2 regions of the Bordetella genomosp. 13 genome follow, and region 1 is predicted to be linked to the other one. Evidence: riboswitches for the same ligand, from Rfam matches in the RefSeq annotation. Region 1 holds a riboswitch; the other holds the start of a gene.
The links. A riboswitch is a leader RNA that binds a small molecule or an ion and turns the genes downstream of it on or off. The one in region 1 is predicted to bind glycine.

Region 1 (7,091 bases):
ATTACCGATATTTTAGGGCAAAAAAATTACAGCTCTTTCCCGATGCGTGCGGCAAGCGCCTTGATGGCTGCTTCGTTCCGCTTGTAGTAGGTCCATTGGCCGATGCGCCTGGCTTCGACCAGGCCCGCTCGTTGCAGCGTTGCCAGGTAGTCAGAAACCGTCGACTGGGACAGCCCCACGCCTTCTTGAATGCTGCTGACGCACACGCCCACCGTATGAACGTCCCCTTCATCCTGCGGGGGGAAGTTCTTGGCCGGATCCTTCAAACCCTTAAGGATTTCAAGGCGGGTCCGGTTCGACAGGGCTTTGAATATTTCGAGCAGGTCCATGGCGACACTATATCGAGGTTTTCCGATATGTCAATACGGGGGCGATCGCTGTAGCGGCGATCTGCTTCCACAGTTTGCCAGTCACGCTGTCCGCGGGGAGGCGGCTGCGGAGACAGACGTTCTGGCTTATCGGCAGGGATCGAATCGTCCCGGTCCTTGCCCGAGGCCGCGATTGCTCCGATAAGCTGCCTGGCTTTCGGAGCCTTGCCATCATCGCCGGCCGTCTCTTCCTTGTCGCTTTCATGCTGGGCAGCGCGGCCATCCACACCTTGGCGCGGCTGCCGGCCTGCGCGTGGCTGTGGGCTGCGGCATCGGCGGCCCTGGTTTCAATCGCCGGGGCCTTCGTCTGGCGCCATCGCGCCGGCCGTCTCTCCTGCGTCGCGGCCGCGGGGCTGCTGGCGGGCATGGCCAACGCGGGCCTTCAGGCCCAGGCCAGGCTGCACGACGCACTGGCCGACGCGCACAACGACCAGGTCACCCGGCTTACCGTGTTGGTGGTCAGCCTGCCGCGCGACGATGCCGGCCAGCGCCGCTTCGTGGCCGAGGCCGATGCCAGCCGGCCCGCGGGCGTTCCCGCGCGGCTGCGCGTCACCTGGAATGGTCCGCCCGGCGAGGTCGATCGCCTGCCGGAAGTCCTGCCCGGGCAGCGCTGGCGCATGGCCCTGGTGCTGCGCCGCCCCTATGGCCCTTCGAACCCGCATGCCTGGGATGCCGAGCTGCGAGACTTCGCCGAAGGCGTGCGCGCCGTCGGCACGGTGCGCGGACGTCCGCAACTGGTGGAGGACGATCCATGGGCCACGCCCGGCGTAGCCATCGAGCGGCTGCGCCAGCACATACGAACCGGCATGCGCGAGGCGATGCAAGGTCATCGCTACGGCCCGGTGCTGATCGCGCTGGCCATCGGCGACCAGGCCGGCGTGGCGCGGGAAGACTGGCAGGTCTTCAATCGCACCGGCATCACGCATCTGGTCTCGATCAGCGGCATGCACGTCACCATGATGGCCGCGGCGGGCGGGCTGCTGGCCACCTGGCTATGGCGGCGGGTGCGCTGGCGCGGCGTCGGACTGGCCGAATACCTGCCCGCCCAACTGGCCGGCGGCGTCGCCGCGCTGGTGGTGGCGCTGGCCTATTGCCTGCTGGCGGGCTGGGGCGTGCCGGCGCGCCGTACATTCTTCATGCTGGCAGTGGTGGCGCTGGCGGGCCTGTCGCGGCTGCCGCTGGGCGCGTCGCGCGTGCTGCTGCTGGCGGGCGGCTGCGTGGTGGCACTGGATCCGTGGGCGCTGCTGGCGCCGGGCTTCTGGCTGTCGTTCGGCGCGGTGGCGGTGCTGATGCGCGTGGCCGAGAACCACAGGCCGCCGCCGCGCGGCCCGCGCGAGCGGGTGAGGGCGACACTGCGCGAGTTCGTGCGGGTGCAAGGGGCCATCACCCTGGCCTTGACGCCGCTGCTGGCGTTCCTGATGCACCAGGTGTCGCTGGCTTCGCCGCTTGCCAATGCCATCGCCATCCCCATCGTGGGCACGGTGGTCACGCAGCTGGCCCTGCTGTGCGGCGCGCTGGCCGCGATACCGGGCGCGCAGCCGGCGGCGTGGCTGGCGGGATGGATAGGGCATGCGTTGTTCGCCGCGGTGATGGTGCCCGTGGCCTGGATCGGGCAGGCCGACTGGGCTGCGCTGGACGTGGCCGCCGCGCCATGGCCTCTGATGATGCTGGCGCTGGCGGGATGCGTGTGGGCGCTGCAGGCGCCGGGCTGGCCGCTGCGGCACCTGGGCTGGCTGTGCGCGCTGCCCCTGCTGTGCTGGCGTCCCGAGCGGCCGCCGCCCGGCGACTGGCGCATGACGGCGCTGGACGTGGGGCAGGGCACCGCCATCGTCGTCGAGACCGCCACGCGCGTGCTGGTGTACGACGCTGGGCCGCGCCGCCACGACGGCACCGATGCCGCCGAGCGCGTACTGGTGCCGTACCTGCATGCGCGCGGCGTGCGCGCGTTGGACGCCTTGGTCATCTCGCATGCCGACCTGGACCATGCCGGCGGCTTGCGCAGCGTGCTGGCCGCCATGCCGGTGGCCGTGTCGTATGCCTCGTTCGACATCAGCGCGCACCTGCGGCGCGAGGGCGCGAAGCGGCCCGACGGCTGGAATGAGGCGCCACCCATGCCGCATGACATGCAAGCCTGCGAAGCCGGCATGGAATGGAAAGTCGATGAAGTGACGTTCCGCTTCGTGCATCCGCCCGCGGCCGGCGGTCGCGGCGGTGTCCGCGCCGCTGCCCGCGCCAGCGACGACAACGCCCGCAGCTGCGTGCTGCTGGTCCAGGGACGCACGCACGCCATGCTGCTGCCGGGCGACGCCGGCACGGCGCAAGAGGCGTTGTATGCGGCCGAGCTGCCGTCGCTGGACCTGGTGGCGGCGCCGCATCACGGATCGAACACGTCTTCCGGCAATGCGCTGGTGCGGGCGGCCGAGGGCGCGCACGTCATCGTGCAGGCGGGGCACCTGAATCGCTTCCGACATCCGGCCGCGGCGGTCGTGGCGCGCTGGCGCGCGGCCGGCGCGACGTTGTGGCGCACGGATCTGCAGGGCGCGATCCTGGCCCGGTCGTCGCCCGACGGCCTGCGCGTGTGGGCGCAGCGCGACGCCGCGCGGCGCTACTGGCATGCGCCGCTTGACGAGCGCGCAGAGGCTAGCGCAGGTCCGCCTGGATGAGACCGACCACCTGCGCCGCGGTCGCGCCCGACAGGGTCCAGCCCAGGTGGCCGTGCCCGGTGTTGTAGTACACGCCCGGCCTGCGCCCGCGGCGCACGCGCGGCATCATGTCGGGCATCATGGGGCGCAGCCCCGCCCACGGCACCACGCGCGAGGTGTCGATGGAAAAGTTCGCGCGCGCCCAGCGCACCAGCGGGGCGATGCGGTCGGCGCGGATGTCCAGGTTGTGGCCATTGAACTCCGCGGTGCCCGCGACGCGGAACCGGTCCTCGCCCAGCCGTGACGTGACGATTTTCGCGCGTTCGTCCAGCAGGCTGGTCCAGGGTGCGTCGTGCACGCTCTGCGCGTCGTTCAGGTGCACCGTGATCGAATAGCCCTTGACTGGGTACACATTCAGCCGATCGCCGGCCATGGCCGCCAGGCCACGACTGCCGACGCCGCCGCAGATGACCACGGCATCGGCGTCCAGGCGTTCGGCATCCCCCGCCGGCTGGTCGGTGCCGGCGTCCAGCGGCAAGACGTCGACCTGCACGCCTCGGCCGGCGAAGCGCAGGGCATGGGTCTCGTGGCCATACAGGAAGCGCACGCCATGCCGCTTGCACGCATCGGCCAGGCCGCGCGTGAACTTGTGGATGTCGCCGGTGGCATCGGACGGCGTGTAGTAGCCGCCGAAGTACGTCCCGGTCAATGCCGGTTCGATCCGCCGAATCTCGTCGGGCGTGACCGCGCGCCGCTCCAGCCCGCCTTGGCTGAGCAGCGTATTGCCCCGGCCCGCTGCTTCGAAGCTCTCTCGGTCATGATAGAAATGCAGGATGCCGCGCCTCTCCAGGTCGAAGGCGATGCCTTCCTGCTCGGCCATGGCGAACAGGTGGCGGCGCGCCTCGATAGCCATCTGCGCGGTCGCGATCGTGTTGTGACGATACTTCCGCATGGCCCACAGGAACTCGGCGAGCCAGCTGTACTTGTGCCAGGATGGCGTGGGGTTCAGCAGCAGGGGCGCGTCCTTGCGGAACATCCAGCGCAGGCCCTTGGCCAACGTGGCGGGGTGGTTCCAGACTTCGGCGTTGCAGGCCGACAGCTGGCCGCCATTGGCGAACGATGTGTCCATGGCGGCGTACAGGCGGCGGTCGATGACGCTGACATCGTGGCCTGCCTGCCGGAGCAGATAGGCGGTCGTGACGCCGGTGATGCCGGCGCCGATCACGGCGATATGGGACATTTCTGTACCTTGACGAAAAGAAGGGCGGTGGCCCGTTGGCCATCGCGCCCCATCTGTCTTGGTACCTGAGAGCTTGAACCGCGTCGCGCGGTATCCCCTTCGGTGGACGCGATGCGTCTCTCTCCAGATCGTCTGGCCCGCGCAGTCCTTTTGCCTGAGAGTTTCCGGGGCGGTTGCTCCGTCGGCGCCAGCGGCATCGCTGGACTCTTCTGCGCGGCCTTGATACGACCCGTGCAGCATATCGAAAGGGCTTGGAGCGCGGCAAGTCTTTTCTGCCACGGCGCATGCGCAAGCGCGTGCGGATTGATGAGGAAAACTCAATGCTGGTCTATGAAAACCTCGTCTTGCCCCGCGCGCGCCGACGCTACCATTTCATGCATGGCACGGTCCCGTGCGGCCACTTCGAAGCGTGGACGGCCCCGCCCGAATTCCCCCATGCCCAGCCTCTTATCCATGCAACCCAGAGCCCGGGCGTACCGGGTCGAACCAAGGTGAAATCATGCTCGACAAGTACCTGCCCAACAGGCTGATGCGCGCCGGCGCGCTGCCCGCCCTGTTGCTCATCGCCGCGTTCGCGTCCCAGGCGGCCGCCCAGCCGGCGGCATTTCCCGCGCCCGGCCGCCCGATCCACCTCGTGTCGCCCAGCCCGCCCGGCGGCGGCACGGACACCACGGCCCGGCTGCTGGCCGCCAAGGTGTCGCAATCCACGGGCTGGCAGTTCGTGATCGAGAACCGGCCCGGCGCCGGCAACATGATCGGCCTGGTCTATGGCGCGCGCGCCGCGCCCGACGGCCACACGATAGTCCTGGGCGAGACGAGCAACCTGGTGTCCGCGAAGTACCTGTACAGCAAGCTGCAGATCGACCCCGAAACCGACGTGGCGCCCGTCGCCCTGGTCGGCACCGGAACGCTGGCGTTGGTGGTGTCCACCAGCAAGCCCTACCAGTCCATCGCGGATGTCGTGGCGGCCGCCCGGCAGTCCGAGTTGACGTATGCGACCTCGGGCAACGGAACGGTGGGCCACCTGGTGTCGGCCAGCTGGGCCAGGCAGAGCGGCGCGAAGCTGGTGCACGTGCCGTACAAGGGCGCCGGTCCGGCCATGACAGACCTGCTCGGCGGCCAGGTCGACATCTACTTTTCGTCGCTGTCGGCGGCCGCGCCGCTGATCAAATCCGGCAAGCTGCGCGCGCTGGCCGTGACTTCCGCCCAACGCAACGCCGATTTTCCGCAGGTGCCCACGCTGGCCGAGGCCGGGTTCCCGGGGCTGGACTACTACGTGTTCTACGGTGTCGTCGCGCCGGCCGGGACGCCGCCCGAGACCATCGGCACGTTGAATCGCGAGATCAACCGGACGCTTGCGACGCCGGAGATGAAAAAGGAACTGGCGGACAAGGGCGTGGAAGTGCGGATCACCGGCACGCCGGCCGAGTTCGATGCCTTCCTGGCCGCGGAGCGCGCGAAGTGGCGCAAGGTCATCCAGGAGACGGGCGTCACCATCGACTGACGCGGCGCGGCGGATCAGGCGTCGGAGCGGCAGGTGGCGACGAAGGCGTCCATGACGGCCGAGATCCTGCGGTTGCCTTCGTCCGTCCGCCGCCATGCCAGTGCGATCTGCCGGTGCGGCGCGTGCCTGCCCAGGTCGACTTCCTGGACGCCGTAGGCTGCCGCCAGCGGCCGGCGTGGCCGAGGGATGACCGTGACGCCCATGCCCAACGACACCAGCGACACCAGGGCGTCCATGGACCTCAGCTCCATGCGGAACGCCGCGCCGGGCACGATGCTGCGCACGTGGCGCGCCGCGACTTGGCCGCCGGGCAGGCCGGTATCGTAGGCGACCCAGCCGTGGGCCTTGACCAGGGCCTGCGGGCTGCGTTCCGCGGCGCCGGGAGGCGCGAGCATGACGTAGGGTTGCCGCACGAGGTCGCCCCAGGCCAGGCGGCTGGAGCCGCCGCCGCCGGGACGCACCACGAGCGCGACGTCGATCCTGCCGGCCCGCAGTTCCTTGAGGATTTCGTTGGTGTCGTTCAGCGGAGGAATCTTGACGTCGAGCTTGGGATGCCGTTGTTGCAGCGTCAGCAGCGCCTGGGGCAGCAGGTCGCTCTGCATGCTGGTGATGGCGCCCAGCCGCAGCCTGCCTTCGATGGCGATCGAGGGCCGCGTGCGCAGCGAGGCGATCGTGTCCGCAAACTCGTCGGCCGCGGCGGCGATCTGCAGCGCGAAGGGCGTGGGCTTGATGACGCGTGTGCTGCGGTCGAACAGCGGCTGTCCGAAGAACTGCTCGAGCTGCTTGACCTGCAGGCTGACGGCGCTGGGGCTGCATCCCACCGCTTCGCCGGCGGCGGTGAAGCTGCCGTGGACGAGGATGGCGCGCAGCGTCTCGAGGGATCGCAGATTCATGGAAGCACCGGAGCAGGAACATGGAGACGGGGCGCCGATAAGGTACCCCAGGAGCCATGCGTACGCATAGCAGGCCGCAGGCACAGCGCAATTCGCGGCCCGCGCGGACTTTCAGCAGGGGCCCGTGCCCCGCATACTTGGCGGTCCGGCTGGACAGGACCGCACCACGACAGGCAGCCACAATGAACCAGAACACGAACGTACCGAACCACGCCATCGACCTGCGCAGCGATACCGTCACGCTGCCCACCGCAGACATGTACGAGGCGATCGCGACGGCCCGGCTGGGCGACGACGGGCTCGACGCAGACCCCACCGCCCGCGAACTCGAGGCGGCCACGGCAGAGCTGCTGGGCAAGGAAGATGGCGTGTACTTTCCAAGCTGCACCATGGCCAACCTGGCCACGATCATGGTGCAGGCGGCCCGCCAGGACATCGTGCTGG
Region 2 (7,091 bases), 1.2 Mb from region 1:
GCGCTTGCCTCGATGCAGGCGCCAGACGCCATGCGTTTCGCTGCCGTGCCGGATGTCGATGCAGGCGTGCCGCGCGAGGTCTTCGGGCACCAGCGGTTCGCCGTGGCGCGCCAGATAAGACGGTGCGGCGCACAGCAGCCTCCGGTTCGCGGCAATGCGCCTGGCGATGACGCGGGCTTCGGGCGGCTCGCCGAAGCGCACGCAGACGTCGAAGGCATCCTCGGTGAGCGCGGGCGGCGCCACCGTCAGCTGGAGCTGCACGTCCACGCCCGGATAACGGTGGCGGAATGCTGACAGCAGCGGGGCCACGTGGTTGCGGCCGAATCCCAGCGTGGCGTTCACGCGCAGAAGGCCCTTGGGTTCCTGCGGCGCCCTGGACACATGGCGCTCCATGTCCTCGATGTCGGCCAGGATGCGCCGCGCATGCATCAGGTAGATCTCGCCTTCTTCGGTCAGGTGCATGCGGCGCGTGGTGCGCGTCAGCAGCCGCACGCCAAGGCGCGCCTCCATCTGTGCCAGCCGCTTGGTAACCGCGGGCGGGCTGACGCCGATCTCGCGCGCGGCCGCCGCCAGGCTGCTGCAGCGCGCCACGATGCTGAAGAACGCCATGTCGGTAGGAGCCAGGGACGTGCTCATCATTAACCAGATGGAAATAATGGAATAACTTTCTGCGTGTTTGTTGCCATTCTAGCGGGCTTAGAGTGCAGACGATCCGTCAGCAAGGCGCGGCTACCGGCATTGCCCGGATATATCGAGAACAACCAGGAGACTCCATGTCATTGACCTCTCTGTTGCGGCATTGCCGCCATATGCTGGGCGCGCTGGCGTTGCTGCCCATGGCCGTTGCGGCGCAGTCCGCCTATCCCGGCGACCGGCCCGTATCCATCGTCGTGCCTTACTCGCCGGGCGGCGCCACCGACGCGGTCGCGAGGCTGCTCAGCACCAAGCTGACCGGCACCATGAAGGGCACCTTCATCGTCGAGAACAAGCCGGGCGCCAGCGGCACCATCGCCATGTCGTCGGTGGTGCGCGCGCGGCCCGACGGCCACACGCTGTTCATGAACGAGATCACATCCACGGTGGTGTCCGAACTCGTGCCCAACCTCAGCTTCGATCCCATCAAGTCCCTGCAGCCGGCGGTGCTGGTGGCCGAGACTCCGTTCGTGCTGGTGATCAACAGCAGCGTGCCGGCACGCAACCTGACCGAGTTCGTGGCATATGCGCGCGCCAATCCGGACAAGATCACCTACGGCTCCGGCGGCGTGGGCAGCGGCCCGCACCTGGCCGGCGAGCTGTTCAAGCAACTGACGGGCGCGGACATCCTGCACGTGCCGTATCGCGGCTCCGGTCCCGCGCTGCAGGATCTGCTCGGTGGCCAGATCCAGATGCTGATCACCGCCGCGCCGACCGTGGCGCCCTTCATCAGCGAAGGCCGGCTGCGGGCCCTGGCGGTAGCGCGCAATGAACGCATCAAGGCCCTGCCCAACGTGCCGACCGCCAAGGAAGCGGGCCTGGCAGGCTTCGAGATCAGCAACTGGTTCGGCCTGGCCGCGCCGCTGGACACGCCGCAGCCGGTCCTGGACGCCATCGCCCAGGGGGTGAATCGGGCTTTGAAGGACAGCGATTTCCTCGCCAGCCTGGACACCGCGGGCGCGGTGCCGCTGGGCGGCACCTCGAGCGCGGCCCGCGAGCACGTGTCGCAGGAAACCAGGCGCTGGAGCGCGATGCTGCAGGCCAACGCCGCGCAGGGCGCCAAGCGCTGACGACAACGCAGGGCGGGCGCGGCCGAGGCGGGCGTGCCCGATGAATCGCCATACCCGTGGCAGCTACAAAGGAAGGCAATGAAAATCAAGCGTATCGTCCCGCTGCACGTGGGCCAGTTCATGTATGCCCGGATCGAAACCGATTCCGGCCTGGTGGGCATCGGCGAGGCCGGCACCTGGGGCCATCTGCAGGCCGCGGGCGCCGCCATCCAGCGCTTCGCCGAATACCTGGAAGGCAAGCCGGCCTTCGACATCGAGCATCACTGGAACGTGATGCATCGCTTCAGCTACTTCCAGGGGCTGGCGATCAACGCGGCGATCTCGGCGATCGACATCGCGCTGTGGGACATCAAGGGCCAGGCGCTCGGCGTGCCGATCTACGAACTGCTGGGCGGCGCGGTGCGCAAGAAGGCACGCATCTATGGCCATGTCTACGAAAGCTCGATCGAGAAGATCCTGGTCGAATGCCAGGCCAAGATGGATGCCGGCTTCAACGCGTTCGGCCATCTCAATCCTTTCCTGGACGAGGGCAACGACCAGGTGTGGTTCAAGACCCATATCAAGAAGATGCGCGACGCCATCGACAACGTGCATCGCATACGCGAGGTGGTGGGCGATCGCGTGGACCTGCTGATCGAATTGCACCGCCGCCTGACGCCGCCCGAAGCCGTGACCTTCACCAACGCGATCGAGGACACGCATCCCATGTTCGTCGAGGATCCCATCCGACCCGAGGGGCCCGACGCCATGGCTCGCGTGGCCGACAAGATCAACGTGCCCATCGCCACCGGCGAACGCTTCGCCACCATCTACGAGTTCCAGGCGCTGCTGGCGCGCAACGCCGTCGAGTTCGCGCGGGTGGACCTGTGCCTGTGCGGCGGCATCACGGGCGGGCGCAAGGTGGCCGCCATGGCCGAGGCTCATCACGTGCAGATCGTGCCGCACAACCCGTTGTCGCCGATCGGGCTTGCCGCCTGCCTGCAACTGGCGGCGGCGGTTCCCAACTTCGCCATTCAGGAATACGCTACGGGCTTCGAGGCCGGCATCTTCGAATCGCGGCCGGAGCACCTGGGCAGTGACGTCGTCGACGAGGTGCCGCGGCCCGACCAGGGGTTCGTCGACATTCCCAGTCGTCCCGGCCTCGGGATGGCGCTGGTACCGGATGCGCAGCAACGGCGTCCGCCGCTGTCCAAGCCGATCTCGATGCGTCCGCATTTCGACGGCTTCGTCATCGACCAATAGCCGGCAGCGGCAGCGGCTGCGGCGTGCCGGACCTGCGGGCGGCACGCCGCTTGCTGAGAAGCGGCATACCGGTTGTATGCTTTATTGAAAATGACTATCATTAACAATAAAGCGTATGACTTTGGCAACCCAGGAATTGCCGATGAACACCCACAGCCGCCACCGCGTACGACCCGCCGCCACCAGCGTCAGCATCTGGACGCTTACCGTGCTCGTCGCATGTCTCGCCATGCACCAGCTGTGGGCGTACTTCGCGGTGCGCACGCCCGCCGTGTCCGACGCGCTGCTGGGCGGAATGGTGGCGGCCGCCGCCACCGCGCTGGGCACGCTGCCCGTGGTGTTCTCGCAGACGCTCTCCGAGAAGGTGCAGGACATCATGTTCGGCTTCGGCGCGGGGGTGATGCTTGCCGCCTGTGCCTTCTCGCTCGTGGTGCCGGGCGTGGCCGCCGCCGAAGCGCTGGGACACGGCGCCTGGACGTCGGCGGGCATCGTGGGCGTGGCGGTGCTGCTGGGCGGAGCCGCGCTGCTGCTGGCCGACCGCGTGCTGCCGCACGAGCATTTCATCAAGGGCAAAGAGGGCGGCCGCGACCGCGCCGACTCAAAGAAACTGCGCCGGACGTGGCTGTTCGTCTTCGCCATCATCCTGCACAACGTGCCCGAAGGGTTGGCGATCGGGGTGAGCTTCGTCGGCAACGACGCGTTGCGCGGCACGGCGCTCGCCACGGGCATCGCCATCCAGGACGTGCCCGAAGGCCTGGTGGTGGCGGTGGCGCTGATGGCCGCCGGCTATGGGCGCGCGACGGCCGTGGCCATCGGCATGCTGTCGGGCCTGGTCGAGCCGCTGGGCGCGGTGCTGGGCGCCGCCATCGCGGGTTGGTCGGCCGCCATGCTGCCATGGGGCCTCGGATTCGCCGCGGGCGCCATGCTGTTCGTGATCAGCCACGAGATCATCCCCGAGTCGCACCGCAAGGGTCACGAGGTCGCCGCCACCTGCGGGCTGATGATCGGCTTCGTGCTGATGATGATCCTGGACACCGTGCTCGGATAAAGCCGCCGATGCGGCTGCGGCTCACCCGAGGCTGACGCCGCGTGAGTTCTGACTCGGTGCTCCGGACTCCGCGCGGGCACGAGGCGAAGCCACGGCCTACCGTGGCGCCCGCGGCGGCGGCGCCACGTCCCCGCTTTGCGGCGCCCGGCTTTCGGGGTATGCTTGCCGCGCTGTCACGCATGTTGCGGGAGAGAGCCGCTTTGTCGGCCGCCGAAGGCGCAATTCGCCCGGAATCGCTCAGGTAACCCATACCGCAACTGCATCGTCCGCGGCGCCCATCGCGCCGCACCGAAACAGCACTCTGGAGAGACCTGGTGCCCGCCCGGCGCTTCGCGCAGGCAGGCCACCCAGGCGCCGAAGGTGCAAACCCGCCGCCGCGGGGCAACTCTCAGGCAAAAGGACAGAGGGGCGGAAGAATCGGCCGATCGCCGGGGCTTTCGCTTCGCATCGGCATCGCGCAATCCCTTGCGGCGCCGCTGCCGCTGGAGTCTCTCCGCATGTCCGCACCTCTGCAACGCACCCCGCTCTACGACGAACACCTCGCCGCCGGCGCCCGCATGGTCGATTTCGGCGGCTGGGAAATGCCGCTGTCGTACGGCTCGCAGATCGAAGAGCACCACGCCGTGCGCCGCGCCGCCGGCATGTTCGACGTCTCGCACATGCTGAACGTGGACGTCGCCGGTCCCGACGCGCGCGCCTTCCTGCAGCGCCTGGTCGCCAACGACGTGGCCAAGCTGACCGTGCCGGGCAAGGCGCTGTACAGCTGCATGCTGAACCCGCAGGGCGGCGTCATCGATGACCTCATCGTCTATTTCTTCGCCGCCGACAAATGGCGCGTCGTGGTCAACGCCGGCACCGCCGACAAGGACGTCGCGTGGATGCGTCGCGTTGCCACGTCGGGCAGGTTCGACGTGACCATCGCGCCGCGCCGCGACCTGGCCATGGTGGCGGTGCAGGGCCCCGAGGCACGAGCCAAGGTATGGGCCGCGCGCCCCGACTGGCGCGCCTCCTCCGAACCGCTGGGCCCGTTCTCCGCGGCCCTGCCGGGCGACGACACGCTGGTGGCCCGCACGGGCTACACCGGCGAAGACGGCTTCGAGATCGTGTTGCCGGCCGCCGAAGTGGTCGCGCTGTGGCGCAACCTGGCCGCGCAGGGCGTGCGGCCCTGCGGCCTGGGCGCGCGCGACACGCTGCGCCTGGAGGCCGGCATGAACCTGTATGGCCAGGACATGGACGAGCTGATCCAGCCCGACCAGGCTGGCCTGTCGTGGACCGTGTCGCTGAAAGATCCGGCGCGCCGCTTCATCGGCCGCGATGCCCTGGAACAGCACGCCACGCCGGCCGCCTTCCTGGGCCTGAAGCTGCAGGAACGCGGCGTGATGCGTGCCCACATGACCGTGCGCACCGCGCAGGGCGACGGAGAAATCACCAGCGGCACCATGTCGCCCACGCTGGGCGTTTCCGTGGGCTTCGCACGCCTGCCCGCCGGCGTGCAGCCGGGCGACCAGGCGCAGGTCGACATCCGCGGCAAATGGGTGCCCGCTCTGGTCTGCAAGCTGCCCTTCGTGCGTCACGGCAAAGCCGTCGAACACTCGTAAACTCGTGCTTCCGGCCCGCCGGGGCCGGAAGGCGCGCAATCCCTTTCCCGTATCGCAGCACCCAGCCCAGGAGTTTCCATGAGTCTGCCCACCGATCGCAAGTACACCGCGTCCCATGAATGGGTCAAAGCCGAAGGCGACGTGTTCGTCGTCGGCATCACCGACAACGCCCAGGACCAGCTCGGCGACCTGGTCTTCGTCGGCGAAGTGGAAGTCGGCGCCAAGCTCAAGGCCGGCGACAAGGCCGGCGTGGTCGAGTCCGTCAAGGCCGCTTCCGACATCTACACGCCGGTGTCCGGCGAGATCGTCGCGTTCAACGACGAGCTGGACGCCAATCCCGCGCTGATCAACGAGTCCGCCTATTCGGCCTGGATCTTCAAGGTCAAGCCGGACAACGCCACAGACCTCGACGGCCTGCTGGACGCCGCCGGCTACGAGGCCTCCAACGGCTGAGTCCGCGGCCGCGCGGGCGTCATGCCGCGCGGCCCGTCTTCGGCACGCCGCAGCCGCGGCGGGCCATCGTTCTTCGAGATTGCTTCATGTCGCGCGCCCTAGACACCCATACCGATTTCATTCCCCGCCACATCGGCCCCTCCGACGAGGACCAGGCCAGCATGCTTGCCGTGGTCGGCAGCGCCAGCCTGGACGACCTGATCGCCGAGGTGGTGCCGCCGCGCATCCGCAGCGGCGAACCGCTGGACCTGCCGGCCTCGCGCAGCGAGACCGACGTGCTGGCCGAGCTCAAGCGCATCGCCGGCCGCAACAAGGTCTATCGCAACTACATCGGCCAGGGCTACTACGGCACGCACGTGCCGAACGTCGTGCTGCGCAACATTCTCGAGAACCCCGCCTGGTACACGGCCTATACGCCCTACCAGCCCGAGATCTCGCAGGGCCGTCTCGAGGCCCTGCTGAATTACCAGACCATGGTCGCCGACCTGACCGGGCTGGACATCTCCAACGCCTCGCTGCTGGACGAGGGCACCGCCGCCGCCGAAGCCATGACGCTGGCGCGCCGCGGCGCCAAGGCGCAAAGCCCGGTGTTCTTCGTGTCGCAGCACTGCCATCCGCAAACCATCGAGGTCGTGCGCACGCGCGCCATCGGCCTGGACATCGAAGTGGTGGTGGGCGACGAGGCGCAGGGCCTGCCCGAGTGCTTCGGCGTGCTGCTGCAGTATCCGCACAGCCTGGGTTCGCTGGCCGACTACCGCGCGCTGGCTGAAGCGGCGCACGCGCAGGGCGCCGTCGTGGCGTGCGCGACCGACCTGCTGGCGCTGGCCGTGCTGGCGCCGCCCGGAGAATGGGGCGCCGACATCGCCGTGGGTTCGGCGCAGCGCTTCGGCGTGCCGTTCGGCTTCGGCGGCCCGCACGCCGGCTTCATGGCCTGCAAGGATGCCTTCAAGCGCAACATGGCCGGCCGACTGGTGGGCGTGTCCAAGG

Region 2: another riboswitch for glycine. It lies ahead of gcvT (glycine cleavage system aminomethyltransferase GcvT); the one in region 1 lies ahead of CAL15_RS09250 (D-amino acid dehydrogenase).

What each region holds. Positions count from the first base shown of each region.
Region 1 is NZ_CP021111.1:2,047,333-2,054,423, reverse strand. It holds gene CAL15_RS09260 (ArsR/SmtB family transcription factor) at 27-329, opposite strand; gene CAL15_RS09255 (DNA internalization-related competence protein ComEC/Rec2) at 572-3,031, shown strand; gene CAL15_RS09250 (D-amino acid dehydrogenase) at 3,009-4,250, opposite strand; glycine riboswitch at 4,302-4,379, opposite strand; glycine riboswitch at 4,383-4,472, opposite strand; gene CAL15_RS09245 (Bug family tripartite tricarboxylate transporter substrate binding protein) at 4,750-5,754, shown strand; gene CAL15_RS09240 (LysR family transcriptional regulator) at 5,769-6,647, opposite strand; gene CAL15_RS09235 (threonine aldolase family protein) at 6,830-7,091, shown strand, end outside.
Region 2 is NZ_CP021111.1:881,618-888,708, forward strand. It holds gene CAL15_RS04125 (LysR family transcriptional regulator) at 1-639, opposite strand, end outside; gene CAL15_RS04130 (Bug family tripartite tricarboxylate transporter substrate binding protein) at 774-1,763, shown strand; gene CAL15_RS04135 (mandelate racemase/muconate lactonizing enzyme family protein) at 1,842-3,005, shown strand; gene CAL15_RS04140 (ZIP family metal transporter) at 3,148-4,053, shown strand; glycine riboswitch at 4,229-4,317, shown strand; glycine riboswitch at 4,345-4,467, shown strand; gene gcvT (glycine cleavage system aminomethyltransferase GcvT) at 4,551-5,651, shown strand; gene gcvH (glycine cleavage system protein GcvH) at 5,730-6,104, shown strand; gene gcvP (aminomethyl-transferring glycine dehydrogenase) at 6,191-7,091, shown strand, end outside.